One region of the Bacillus sp. WC2503 genome, then DNA from elsewhere that is predicted to be linked to it. Evidence: a T-box and tRNA genes for the amino acid it is inferred to sense, from the RefSeq annotation. Region 1 holds a T-box; the other regions hold tRNA genes.
The links. The T-box of region 1 lies ahead of leuS (leucine--tRNA ligase). A T-box ahead of a tRNA ligase gene usually reads a tRNA of that ligase, here a tRNA-Leu.
Positions count from the first base shown of each region.

Region 2: it has a tRNA-Leu gene. The T-box ahead of leuS (leucine--tRNA ligase) is inferred to sense a tRNA for this amino acid. The anticodon was not compared.
Region 3: it has a tRNA-Leu gene. The T-box ahead of leuS (leucine--tRNA ligase) is inferred to sense a tRNA for this amino acid. The anticodon was not compared.

Region 1 is NZ_JBQYMD010000001.1:3,943,791-3,947,613, reverse strand. It holds gene ACUN26_RS20290 (MDR family MFS transporter) at 1-774, shown strand, start outside; T-box leader at 826-1,044, shown strand; gene leuS (leucine--tRNA ligase) at 1,110-3,518, shown strand; gene ACUN26_RS20280 (GNAT family N-acetyltransferase) at 3,544-3,823, opposite strand, start outside.
Region 2 is NZ_JBQYMD010000001.1:88,057-91,879, reverse strand. It holds tRNA gene ACUN26_RS00500 (tRNA-Trp) at 1-69, opposite strand, end outside; tRNA gene ACUN26_RS00495 (tRNA-Thr) at 76-148, opposite strand; tRNA gene ACUN26_RS00490 (tRNA-Phe) at 159-234, opposite strand; tRNA gene ACUN26_RS00485 (tRNA-Asp) at 243-318, opposite strand; tRNA gene ACUN26_RS00480 (tRNA-Met) at 322-398, opposite strand; tRNA gene ACUN26_RS00475 (tRNA-Ser) at 419-511, opposite strand; tRNA gene ACUN26_RS00470 (tRNA-Ser) at 568-660, opposite strand; tRNA gene ACUN26_RS00465 (tRNA-Ala) at 681-753, opposite strand; tRNA gene ACUN26_RS00460 (tRNA-Pro) at 769-842, opposite strand; tRNA gene ACUN26_RS00455 (tRNA-Arg) at 853-926, opposite strand; tRNA gene ACUN26_RS00450 (tRNA-Leu) at 930-1,018, opposite strand; tRNA gene ACUN26_RS00445 (tRNA-Gly) at 1,035-1,109, opposite strand; tRNA gene ACUN26_RS00440 (tRNA-Leu) at 1,140-1,220, opposite strand; tRNA gene ACUN26_RS00435 (tRNA-Lys) at 1,236-1,311, opposite strand; tRNA gene ACUN26_RS00430 (tRNA-Gln) at 1,316-1,390, opposite strand; tRNA gene ACUN26_RS00425 (tRNA-Tyr) at 1,403-1,486, opposite strand; tRNA gene ACUN26_RS00420 (tRNA-Val) at 1,495-1,570, opposite strand; rRNA gene rrf (5S ribosomal RNA) at 1,575-1,690, opposite strand; rRNA gene ACUN26_RS00410 (23S ribosomal RNA) at 1,792-3,823, opposite strand, start outside.
Region 3 is NZ_JBQYMD010000001.1:5,193,802-5,197,624, reverse strand. It holds gene ACUN26_RS26800 (NUDIX hydrolase) at 10-471, opposite strand; gene ACUN26_RS26795 (YebC/PmpR family DNA-binding transcriptional regulator) at 616-1,335, opposite strand; gene ACUN26_RS26790 (DUF3884 family protein) at 1,978-2,298, shown strand; tRNA gene ACUN26_RS26785 (tRNA-Leu) at 2,476-2,557, opposite strand; tRNA gene ACUN26_RS26780 (tRNA-Cys) at 2,568-2,638, opposite strand; tRNA gene ACUN26_RS26775 (tRNA-Gly) at 2,653-2,727, opposite strand; tRNA gene ACUN26_RS26770 (tRNA-Gln) at 2,733-2,807, opposite strand; tRNA gene ACUN26_RS26765 (tRNA-His) at 2,871-2,946, opposite strand; tRNA gene ACUN26_RS26760 (tRNA-Trp) at 2,966-3,039, opposite strand; tRNA gene ACUN26_RS26755 (tRNA-Tyr) at 3,047-3,130, opposite strand; tRNA gene ACUN26_RS26750 (tRNA-Thr) at 3,141-3,216, opposite strand; tRNA gene ACUN26_RS26745 (tRNA-Phe) at 3,235-3,310, opposite strand; tRNA gene ACUN26_RS26740 (tRNA-Asp) at 3,323-3,398, opposite strand; tRNA gene ACUN26_RS26735 (tRNA-Met) at 3,402-3,478, opposite strand; tRNA gene ACUN26_RS26730 (tRNA-Val) at 3,505-3,580, opposite strand; tRNA gene ACUN26_RS26725 (tRNA-Glu) at 3,585-3,659, opposite strand; tRNA gene ACUN26_RS26720 (tRNA-Ser) at 3,678-3,769, opposite strand; tRNA gene ACUN26_RS26715 (tRNA-Asn) at 3,772-3,823, opposite strand, start outside.

The sequences.
Region 1 (3,823 bases):
GCGATTGGAACAGCGTGCGGTGGCTTAGTTGCGTCGTATCGTTTTGATTATATTTTCTTAGCGAACTTTATTTTATACTTTGTTTTCTTCTTAATTGCTTTTATTGGATTCCGTGGTATGGAAGACAAAAAAGGGTCAGAGGTACAAAAAGAAGTCGAAACGAAAAAAGGGTGGTCACTTACACCGGGATTCAAAGCACTTCTTATTGTGTGTGTAGCATATGCTTTATGCTGGGTTACATACGTACAGTGGCAAGGGGCGATTGCAACACATATGCAAGAATTAAATATTAGCCTTCGTCACTATAGTTTATTATGGACGATAAACGGAGCGATGATCGTTTGTGCGCAGCCGCTCGTTAGTATGCTAATTCGCTGGATGAAGCGTTCTTTAAAACAACAAATTATGATTGGGATTTTCATTTTTGCGGCTTCATTCATTGTGTTAAGTCAAGCGCAGCAATTTACGATGTTCCTCGTTGCGATGGTAACATTAACGATTGGTGAGTTATTCGTATGGCCAGCGGTTCCGACCATTGCAAATATACTTGCACCGAAAGATAAATTAGGATTTTATCAAGGGGTCGTAAATAGTGCGGCGACTGTAGGGAAAATGTTCGGACCAGTCGTCGGCGGAGCAATTGTTGATTTATACAATATGGAAGTATTGTTTATCGCGATCATGGTAATGCTGGTAGTAGCGCTTATAGCAACGAGCATTTATGACAAACGAGTAAAAGTAGAAGAAACAGTTGAAGAAAAAATTGCAGTTTAGTTTGACGGAACATGTAACATGTTTTAGAATATATTTAATTAACTCATATTTGTAATAACAGTGAAAAGGAGTAGTAGTAATAGAAGCGGGTTTAGAGAGTTGACGGTCGGTGCAAGTCAATCCACGTTTCGTTATGAACTCGCCTTTGAGTTGCAGTTGTGAAACTAATAGTAGCAATTGCCGTTAATCCACGTTACGGATCTAAGCGAATGTATATTTTACATTAATTTAGGGTGGTACCGCGGGAATCTATAACCTCTCGTCCCTTTCTAGGGATGAGAGGTTTTTTGTATTTTGGGCGGTGAAAATAAATAGAATTTCAAGGAGGGTATCTCATGAGCTTTAATCATCAAGAAATTGAGAAGAAGTGGCAAGGATATTGGGAAGAGAATAAAACATTCCGTACGCCAGATGAGACAGAAAAACCAAAATTTTATGCACTAGATATGTTTCCATATCCATCAGGTGCAGGCTTACACGTAGGACATCCAGAAGGTTATACAGCGACAGATATTTTATCTCGTATGAAGCGTATGCAAGGATATAACGTTCTTCATCCAATGGGATGGGATGCATTCGGTCTTCCAGCAGAGCAATATGCACTTGATACTGGAAATAGCCCGGCAGAATTTACAGAGCTTAATATTAATACGTTCCGTAATCAAATTAAAGCATTAGGCTTCTCTTATGATTGGGATCGTGAAGTAAATACAACGGATCCAAACTACTACAAGTGGACACAATGGATCTTCTTAAAACTATTTGAAAAAGGCTTAGCTTACGTTGATGAAGTACCTGTAAACTGGTGTCCAGCGCTTGGTACAGTACTTGCAAACGAAGAAATCATTGATGGTAAGAGTGAGCGCGGTGGGCATCCGGTTGAGCGTCGTCCGATGAGACAGTGGATGTTAAAAATTACAGCTTACGGAGATCGTCTATTAGAAGATCTAGATGAGCTTGATTGGCCAGAAAGCTTAAAAGATATGCAACGTAACTGGATTGGTCGTTCTGAAGGTGCAGAAGTACACTTTAACATCGACGGTACAGATGAAAAATTCACAGTTTTCACAACGCGTCCTGATACACTATTCGGTGCAAGCTACTGTGTACTTGCTCCAGAGCATGCACTTGTTGCTGACATTACAACTGCTGAGCAAAAAGAAGCTGTAGAAGCTTACATTAATTCTGTAAAAATGAAGAGTGATTTAGAGCGTACAGAACTTGCGAAAGAGAAAACTGGTGTATTCACTGGTGCTTACGCAGTTAACCCAGTAAACGGTGAGAAATTACCAATCTGGATTGCTGATTACGTTCTTGCAACTTACGGAACAGGTGCTGTAATGGCGGTTCCAGCTCACGATGAGCGTGACTATGAATTCGCATCAACGTTCAATCTTCCAATGAAGGAAGTTGTAAAAGGCGGAGACATTACGAAAGAAGCATACACAGGTGATGGTGCACACGTAAACTCAGCATTCCTTGATGGTTTAAATAAAGAAGAAGCAATCGCAAAAATGATTGAATGGCTTGAAGTGACGAGCGCAGGAAATCAAAAAGTAACGTACCGTCTACGTGACTGGTTATTTAGCCGTCAACGTTACTGGGGTGAGCCAATTCCAGTAATCCACTGGGAAGATGGCACAATGACAGCTGTGAAAGAAGAAGAATTACCATTAGTTCTTCCGAAAACAGAAAACATCCGTCCTTCAGGTACAGGTGAATCACCACTTGCTAACATTGACGAGTGGGTAAATGTTGTTGATCCTGAAACTGGTAAAAAAGGTCGTCGTGAAACGAACACAATGCCACAATGGGCTGGTAGCTGTTGGTACTACTTACGCTACATGGATCCAAATAATAACGAAGCACTTGTAGATCCTGAAAAAGTAAAACAATGGCTTCCAGTTGATATTTATATCGGCGGTGCAGAGCACGCTGTACTTCACTTACTATATGCTCGTTTCTGGCATAAAGTATTATATGATATCGGTGTAGTTCCAACGAAAGAGCCGTTCCAACAATTATTCAACCAAGGTATGATTCTAGGTGAAAACAACGAGAAAATGAGTAAATCAAAAGGTAACGTTGTAAACCCTGATGATATCGTAGCGAGCCATGGTGCAGATACACTTCGTCTATACGAAATGTTCATGGGACCATTAGATGCTTCAATCGCTTGGTCTGAAAATGGTCTTGACGGAGCTCGTCGTTTCCTAGACCGCGTATGGCGCCTATTCGTTCAAGATAACGGTGAATTAAGTGAGAAAATTACTGATGCACCAAATAAAGAGCTTGAAAAAGCTTACCATCAAACAGTGAAGAAAGTAACAGAAGACTATGCAGAGCTTCGCTTCAACACAGCGATTTCTCAAATGATGGTATTCATCAACGATGCATACAAAGCTAATACACTTCCGAAAGAATATGTAGAAGGTTTCGTAAAAATGATTGCACCAGTTGCACCTCATATCGGGGAAGAACTTTGGAGCAAGCTTGGTTACAATGAAACAATCACATATGCAAGCTGGCCAACATTTGATGAGTCTAAACTTGTAGAAGATGAAGTTGAAATCGTTGTTCAAATTATGGGCAAAGTTCGCGCAAAATTAACAATGAGTAAAGACGCATCAAAAGAAGAAATGGAACAACTTGCACTTGAAGCAATTAAAGAACAAATCGAAGGAAAAACAGTTCGTAAAGTAATTGTCGTTCCTGGCAAACTTGTTAACGTTGTTGCAAACTAATGAATGAAAGAAAAGCTCAGAGCCTTTATGCTCTGAGCTTTTTTATATAGAAAATAATTTCTGGATCACCTTCATCTAAGTTTTCAATTATTCCACTACGCATAAATCCATTCGCTTTAAAAACTTTTTGCATATTTGCATTCGATTCGTTCGTTGAAGAAAAAATTTTTTGCGTAGGAGAATTACTTAACATATAGGAGATTAATGAGCTTGCATGGCCTTGTCTTCTTTTTGTTGGCGAAACAATGATTAATGAGAGGAACGTGTAGCTAAAGAAGTTCGTATCATACGTCAGAAAACCTAAA
Region 2 (3,823 bases), 3.9 Mb from region 1:
GGGGCAGTAGGAATCGAACCCACACTGGAGGTTTTGGAGACCTCAGTTCTACCTTTAAACTATGCCCCTAAATGATGCCGGCTAGAGGACTTGAACCCCCAACCTACTGATTACAAGTCAGTTGCTCTACCAATTGAGCTAAGCCGGCATAAAAAAAATGGTGGCTCGGGACGGAATCGAACCGCCGACACGAGGATTTTCAGTCCTCTGCTCTACCGACTGAGCTACCGAGCCAACATAAATGGCGGTCCCGACCGGGGTCGAACCGGCGATCTCCTGCGTGACAGGCAGGCATGTTAACCACTACACCACGGGACCATTTGGTTGCGGGGACAGGATTTGAACCTGCGACCTTCGGGTTATGAGCCCGACGAGCTACCGTACTGCTCCACCCCGCGACAATATAATATTTTAAAAATGGAGGAGGTAGAGGGATTCGAACCCCCGCGCGACTCTCGCCGCCTGTCGGTTTTCAAGACCGATCCCTTCAGCCGAACTTGGGTATACCTCCATGAAGGAAAATAAATATTTTATTATTATATGTAGCTAAACCATTTCAAAAGAAAATGGAGGAGGTAGAGGGATTCGAACCCCCGCGCGATTCTCACCGCCTGTCGGTTTTCAAGACCGATCCCTTCAGCCGAACTTGGGTATACCTCCGAGACATATAATAAATAAAGTGGAGCCTAGCGGGATCGAACCGCTGACCTCCTGCGTGCAAGGCAGGCGCTCTCCCAGCTGAGCTAAGGCCCCATGTTTTTGGGAAAATCGGGAAGACAGGATTTGAACCTGCGACCCCCTGGTCCCAAACCAGGTGCTCTACCAAGCTGAGCCACTTCCCGTTAATAAAAGCGCGCCCGAGAGGAGTCGAACCCCTAACCTCTTGATCCGTAGTCAAACGCTCTATCCAATTGAGCTACGGGCGCATATGGTGCCGAGGGCGGGGGTCGAACCCGCACGGTGGTCACCCACCGCAGGATTTTAAGTCCTGTGCGTCTGCCTGTTCCGCCACCCCGGCATGTCATATTGAAAATTGGAGCGGAAGACGGGATTCGAACCCGCGACCCCAACCTTGGCAAGGTTGTATTCTACCACTGAACTACTTCCGCAAGACATGTTATGAGATATTTTATTAAAAGTGCGGGTGAAGGGAGTCGAACCCCCACGCCAAAGGCGCTAGATCCTAAGTCTAGTGCGTCTGCCAATTCCGCCACACCCGCATATTTTATTGAAAATGGTGAGCCATGAAGGATTCGAACCTTCGACCCTCTGATTAAAAGTCAGATGCTCTACCAACTGAGCTAATGGCTCTTAATGGCTGGGCTAGCTGGATTCGAACCAGCGCATGACGGAGTCAAAGTCCGTTGCCTTACCGCTTGGCTATAGCCCAATAATTAAGAAATGGTGGAGGGGGGCAGATTCGAACTGCCGAACCCGAAGGAGCGGATTTACAGTCCGCCGCGTTTAGCCACTTCGCTACCCCTCCGACATAAATGGTGGAGGATGACGGGATCGAACCGCCGACCCCCTGCTTGTAAGGCAGGTGCTCTCCCAGCTGAGCTAATCCTCCATTTGCCTGGCAACGTCCTACTCTCACAGGGACAAGGTCCCAACTACCATCGGCGCTAGAGAGCTTAACTTCCGTGTTCGGTATGGGAACGGGTGTGACCTCTCTGCCATCATTACCAGACTATATTCATTTAAGACAAGAATCATTTTAACTTATTCAACTTTTAAAGTCAATAAGTTTTTTATATTCTTTCAAAACTAGATAACATTGCTTCATATTATATGGTTAAGTCCTCGATCTATTAGTATTCGTCAGCTCCACATGTCACCATGCTTCCACCTCGAACCTATCAACCTGATCATCTTTCAGGGATCTTACTAGCTTACGCTATGGGAAATCTCATCTTGAGGGGGGCTTCATGCTTAGATGCTTTCAGCACTTATCCCTTCCGCACATAGCTACCCAGCTATGCCCTTGGCAGAACAACTGGTACACCAGCGGTGCGTCCATCCCGGTCCTCTCGTACTAAGGACAGCTCCTCTCAAATTTCCTACGCCCACGACGGATAGGGACCGAACTGTCTCACGACGTTCTGAACCCAGCTCGCGTACCGCTTTAATGGGCGAACAGCCCAACCCTTGGGACCGACTACAGCCCCAGGATGCGATGAGCCGACATCGAGGTGCCAAACCTCCCCGTCGATGTGGACTCTTGGGGGAGATAAGCCTGTTATCCCCGGGGTAGCTTTTATCCGTTGAGCGATGGCCCTTCCATGCGGAACCACCGGATCACTAAGCCCGACTTTCGTCCCTGCTCGACTTGTAGGTCTCGCAGTCAAGCTCCCTTATGCCTTTGCACTCTACGAATGATTTCCAACCATTCTGAGGGAACCTTTGGGCGCCTCCGTTACACTTTAGGAGGCGACCGCCCCAGTCAAACTGCCCACCTGACACTGTCTCCCGGGTCGATAAGACCCGTAGGTTAGAATTTCAATACAGTCAGGGCGGTATCCCACCAGCGCCTCCACCGAAGCTAGCGCTCCGGTTTCAATGGCTCCCGCCTATCCTGTACAAACTGTACCAAAATTCAATATCAGGCTACAGTAAAGCTCCACGGGGTCTTTCCGTCCTGTCGCGGGTAACCTGCATCTTCACAGGTACTATAATTTCACCGAGTCTCTGGTTGAGACAGTGCCCAAATCGTTACACCTTTCGTGCGGGTCGGAACTTACCCGACAAGGAATTTCGCTACCTTAGGACCGTTATAGTTACGGCCGCCGTTTACTGGGGCTTCAGTTCAGAGCTTCGCTTACGCTAACCCCTCTCCTTAACCTTCCAGCACCGGGCAGGTGTCAGCCCCTATACTTCGCCTTACGGCTTCGCAGAGACCTGTGTTTTTGCTAAACAGTCGCTTGGGCCTATTCACTGCGGCTTTCCGTTAAGAAAGCACCCCTTCTCCCGAAGTTACGGGGTCATTTTGCCGAGTTCCTTAACCAGAGTTCTCTCGCACACCTTAGGATTCTCTCCTCGCCTACCTGTGTCGGTTTGCGGTACAGGCACCTTTTATCTCGCTAGAAGCTTTTCTTGGCAGCGGGGAATCAAAGACTTCGCTCCATAAGGAGCTTCCCCATCACAGCTCAGCCTTCACGATAAGCGGATTTGCCTACTTATCAGCCTAACTGCTTGGACGTGCACAACCAATCGCACGCTTCTTCTATCCTTCTGCGTCCCTCCATTGCTCAAACGATAAAGAGGTGGTACAGGAATATCAACCTGTTGTCCATCGCCTACGCCTGTCGGCCTCGGCTTAGGTCCTGACTAACCCTGAGCGGACGAGCCTTCCTCAGGAAACCTTAGGCATTCGGTGGACGGGATTCTCACCCGTCTTTCGCTACTCATACCGGCATTCTCACTTCTAAGCGCTCCACCAGTCCTTCCGGTCTGACTTCACTGCACTTAGAACGCTCCCCTACCACTGATACCATTGGTATCAATTCGCAGCTTCGGTGGTGTATTTAGCCCCGGTACATTTTCGGCGCAGAGTCACTCGACTAGTGAGCTATTACGCACTCTTTAAATGGTGGCTGCTTCTAAGCCAACATCCTAGTTGTCTAAGCAACTCCACATCCTTTTCCACTTAATACACACTTTGGGACCTTAGCTGGCGATCTGGGCTGTTTCCCTCTTGACTACGGATCTTATCACTCGCAGTCTGACTCCTAAGGATAAGTCATTGGCATTCGGAGTTTGACTGAATTCGGTAATCCGATGAGGACCCCTAGTTCAATCAGTGCTCTACCTCCAAGACTCTTAC
Region 3 (3,823 bases), 1.3 Mb from region 1:
ACCCTTTTCTTACAACCTGCCTATAAGGTTATATGGCTGTACTTCCCACGTTTCGTATGGGATGAAATGCGTTGCTCTCATCGCATCAACTGTTCTTGATTTCATATGAGGACGCGTTATATACTCATCGATGTTCTCTTCATTTAAAGCAATAAATTTAGCCTCTTGTATTTCTTCAGGTTGAATTTTTATATCACCACTCACATATGCCACTTTAAACACAACAGCTAAAATATGCATAGAAGCATTATAATAGACCCCTGTAATTCCGATAGGCTTCACCGATAATCCTGTTTCCTCTTTTATTTCCCTACAAACAGCTTGATCGAGTGCTTCTCCTTCTTCTACCTGTCCCCCAGGCATTTCCCACGTATCCGCTCGCCAATGTACTTTTGTTAAAAGCACCTCATTCTTTTCATTTGTTAAATAGCCTGCTACAGCAACGATATGCTTTGGTGTTTTATGCTCCATAGAAATACCTCCTAGAAATACAATCATTTAAAATACTATCTATGATCCTATTCCATAACTATAACAAAACACCTTTAAAACCTTATCATCTTAATTATTTCAATAAAAAAGACCCAGTTCGTTAAACGAAAGGGTCCTTTTTTATTATTCGCCTAAGTCTACGTTATGGTAAACTTGTTGTACATCTTCTAAATCTTCTAATGCATCAACCATTTTTTCAAATTGTACTTGAGCATCTTCAGGAAGTTCTACATCATTTTGTGCAAGCATTGTTAATTCTGCAACTGTAAATTCTTCAATACCAGCATCTTTAAGTGCAGATTGTACTGAGTGGAATTGATCAGGTTCAGCATAAACGATAACAGAATCTTCTTCTTCTAGAATGTCACGTGCATCTACATCTGCTTCCATTAAAATTTCAAGAACTTCATCTGATGTTTTACCTTCAAGACCGATAACAGCTGTCGCATCGAACATGTAAGCTACAGAACCATTTACGCCCATGTTACCACTGTTTTTGCTAAATGCAGCTCGTACATCTGCTGCAGTACGGTTTACGTTATTTGTAAGTGTATCTACAATTACCATAGATCCATTTGGTCCAAATCCTTCGTAACGAAGCTCATCATAGTTTTCTTCTGAACCGCCTTTTGCTTTTTCAATTGCACGATCAATAATTGTTCTTGGTACATTGTATGTTTTCGCACGCTCTAATACAACTCTTAACGTTTGGTTTGATTCAGGATCTGGCTCGCCTTGTTTTGCTGCCACATAAATTTCACGTCCAAATTTCGCGTATATACGGCTTGTATTTGCATCTTTTGATGCTTTTTTGTCTTTAATGTTGTTCCATTTACGGCCCATACTTTCCACTCTCTTTCTCGTTTTAAATCTACATAAAAATATTAATATGAAATATAATGTGTATTCAACACATTTTTAAAAGAAATATAAAAAGTTCACTTTTGATTCATATTACAGACATAATATAAATCATTATCATTTTGTTCTTTCGACAAGTTATATTATACATGAATTTTTACGTTTATTACGAATTTTAGCATCACATAATATAATTTAACAAAAAAGACTCTAACATTTCTGTTAGAGTCTTTTTACATCGTCGATACCGATTGTCCGGGCCGCACCGACACTCCCGAAGGAACACGATTTTGAGTCTTTCTAGGTGACATTTATATAGTTATATAGAGTGTTCCCCCTAAAATCCTTTATTTTAAAGTATTTTAAAAATTTTGAGCTTCTTTAAACATGATGAATTAAAATGAAACGAAGCCAAAATGGAATCACAATAAATAACTGATACTTTTTACTTTCATTTCTCTCTTGATTAAAATTATCATATTTCATTTATTACTTTATTTCCCGCTAAACAATAAAGAAAAGGGAAAAATTACCACAACCTCCCCCTAATTACTTTTTATTGCTGTATAATTAAAACAGGAAAATAATTTTGGAATTCAAAGATTTGAAGGATGGGAGAGAATTATGACACATTTAAATGAAAAAAAAGCACATGGTCTTAAAGGGATAGGAGAAAAGCTAAACCCAACTATCTATCAAGTGAGATTCATGAAATTAGATGAACCAATTCAATTTGAGTCATTCCCTAAATTAAAGGAATTAGGGGAATGGTTGAGTACTTCAACGCAAATGTGGTCGTGCCACTCAACTATGTACAAGTACAACAGAGAAGAGTTTGAAAAGAAGTTTTTAGAAATTACAAAGTTAACAGTTGATAATGTGCTAATATCTACTGGTGGTGTCGGATTTAACTTCATGTCACCAGGGTGGAGAGATTCTCTATAAAATGAAACACTAAAGGGATAAAAATGAATGTTCATTTTTATCCCTTTAGTGTTTCACAGTTTGCTTTAACTGTATAGCATGAGCTTTGATAGTATTAGTCCTTATTTTGTAGTGCGATGAAAACACAAAAAAACTCTACACAACTAGTGTAGAGCCTTGATGTTACGCCGTTCGTGATACCGATGGTCGGGGTCGAACCGACACTCCCGAAGGAACACGATTTTGAGTCGTGCGCGTCTGCCAATTCCGCCACATCGGCACAATAATAAAGGCGGCAACCGGATTTGAACCGGTGATAAAGGTTTTGCAGACCTCTGCCTTACCACTTGGCTATGCCGCCATATTTAATTTAATTGGAGCGGAAGACGGGATTCGAACCCGCGACCCCAACCTTGGCAAGGTTGTATTCTACCACTGAACTACTTCCGCAAAAATGGCTGGGCTAGCTGGATTCGAACCAGCGCATGACGGAGTCAAAGTCCGTTGCCTTACCGCTTGGCTATAGCCCATCGAATTCTTACTTAATTATATGTAAGTATCAATTAGATTATTTGTAATTTTTAAAATAAAAATGGGGCGACTGATGGGAATCGAACCCACGAATGCCGGAGCCACAATCCGGTGCGTTAACCACTTCGCCACAACCGCCATGTTGTGTAAATATATTTGGCAGGGGCAGTAGGAATCGAACCCACACTGGAGGTTTTGGAGACCTCAGTTCTACCTTTAAACTATGCCCCTATGTAAATGGTGGAGGGGGGCAGATTCGAACTGCCGAACCCGAAGGAGCGGATTTACAGTCCGCCGCGTTTAGCCACTTCGCTACCCCTCCGAAACTTACATGGTGCCGGCTAGAGGACTTGAACCCCCAACCTACTGATTACAAGTCAGTTGCTCTACCAATTGAGCTAAGCCGGCGTATTGTATTAAGATAAATGGTGGCTCGGGACGGAATCGAACCGCCGACACGAGGATTTTCAGTCCTCTGCTCTACCGACTGAGCTACCGAGCCTTATTAAAAAAATGGCGGTCCCGACCGGGGTCGAACCGGCGATCTCCTGCGTGACAGGCAGGCATGTTAACCACTACACCACGGGACCATTTGGTTGCGGGGACAGGATTTGAACCTGCGACCTTCGGGTTATGAGCCCGACGAGCTACCGTGCTGCTCCACCCCGCGATAATACTATTCATATAAAATTTATATGGTGGAGGATGACGGGATCGAACCGCCGACCCCCTGCTTGTAAGGCAGGTGCTCTCCCAGCTGAGCTAATCCTCCAAAGTGGTGACCCGTACGGGATTCGAACCCGTGTTACCGCCGTGAAAGGGCGGTGTCTTAACCACTTGACCAACGGGCCAAATATTATAAATCCTTATGGCGGAGAGCAAGGGATTCGAACCCTTGATACGCTTGTGACGTATACACGATTTCCAATCGTGCTCCTTCGGCCAACTCGGACAGCTCTCCAATGGCTCCGCAGGTAGGAATCGAACCTACGACCGATCGGTTAACAGCCGATAG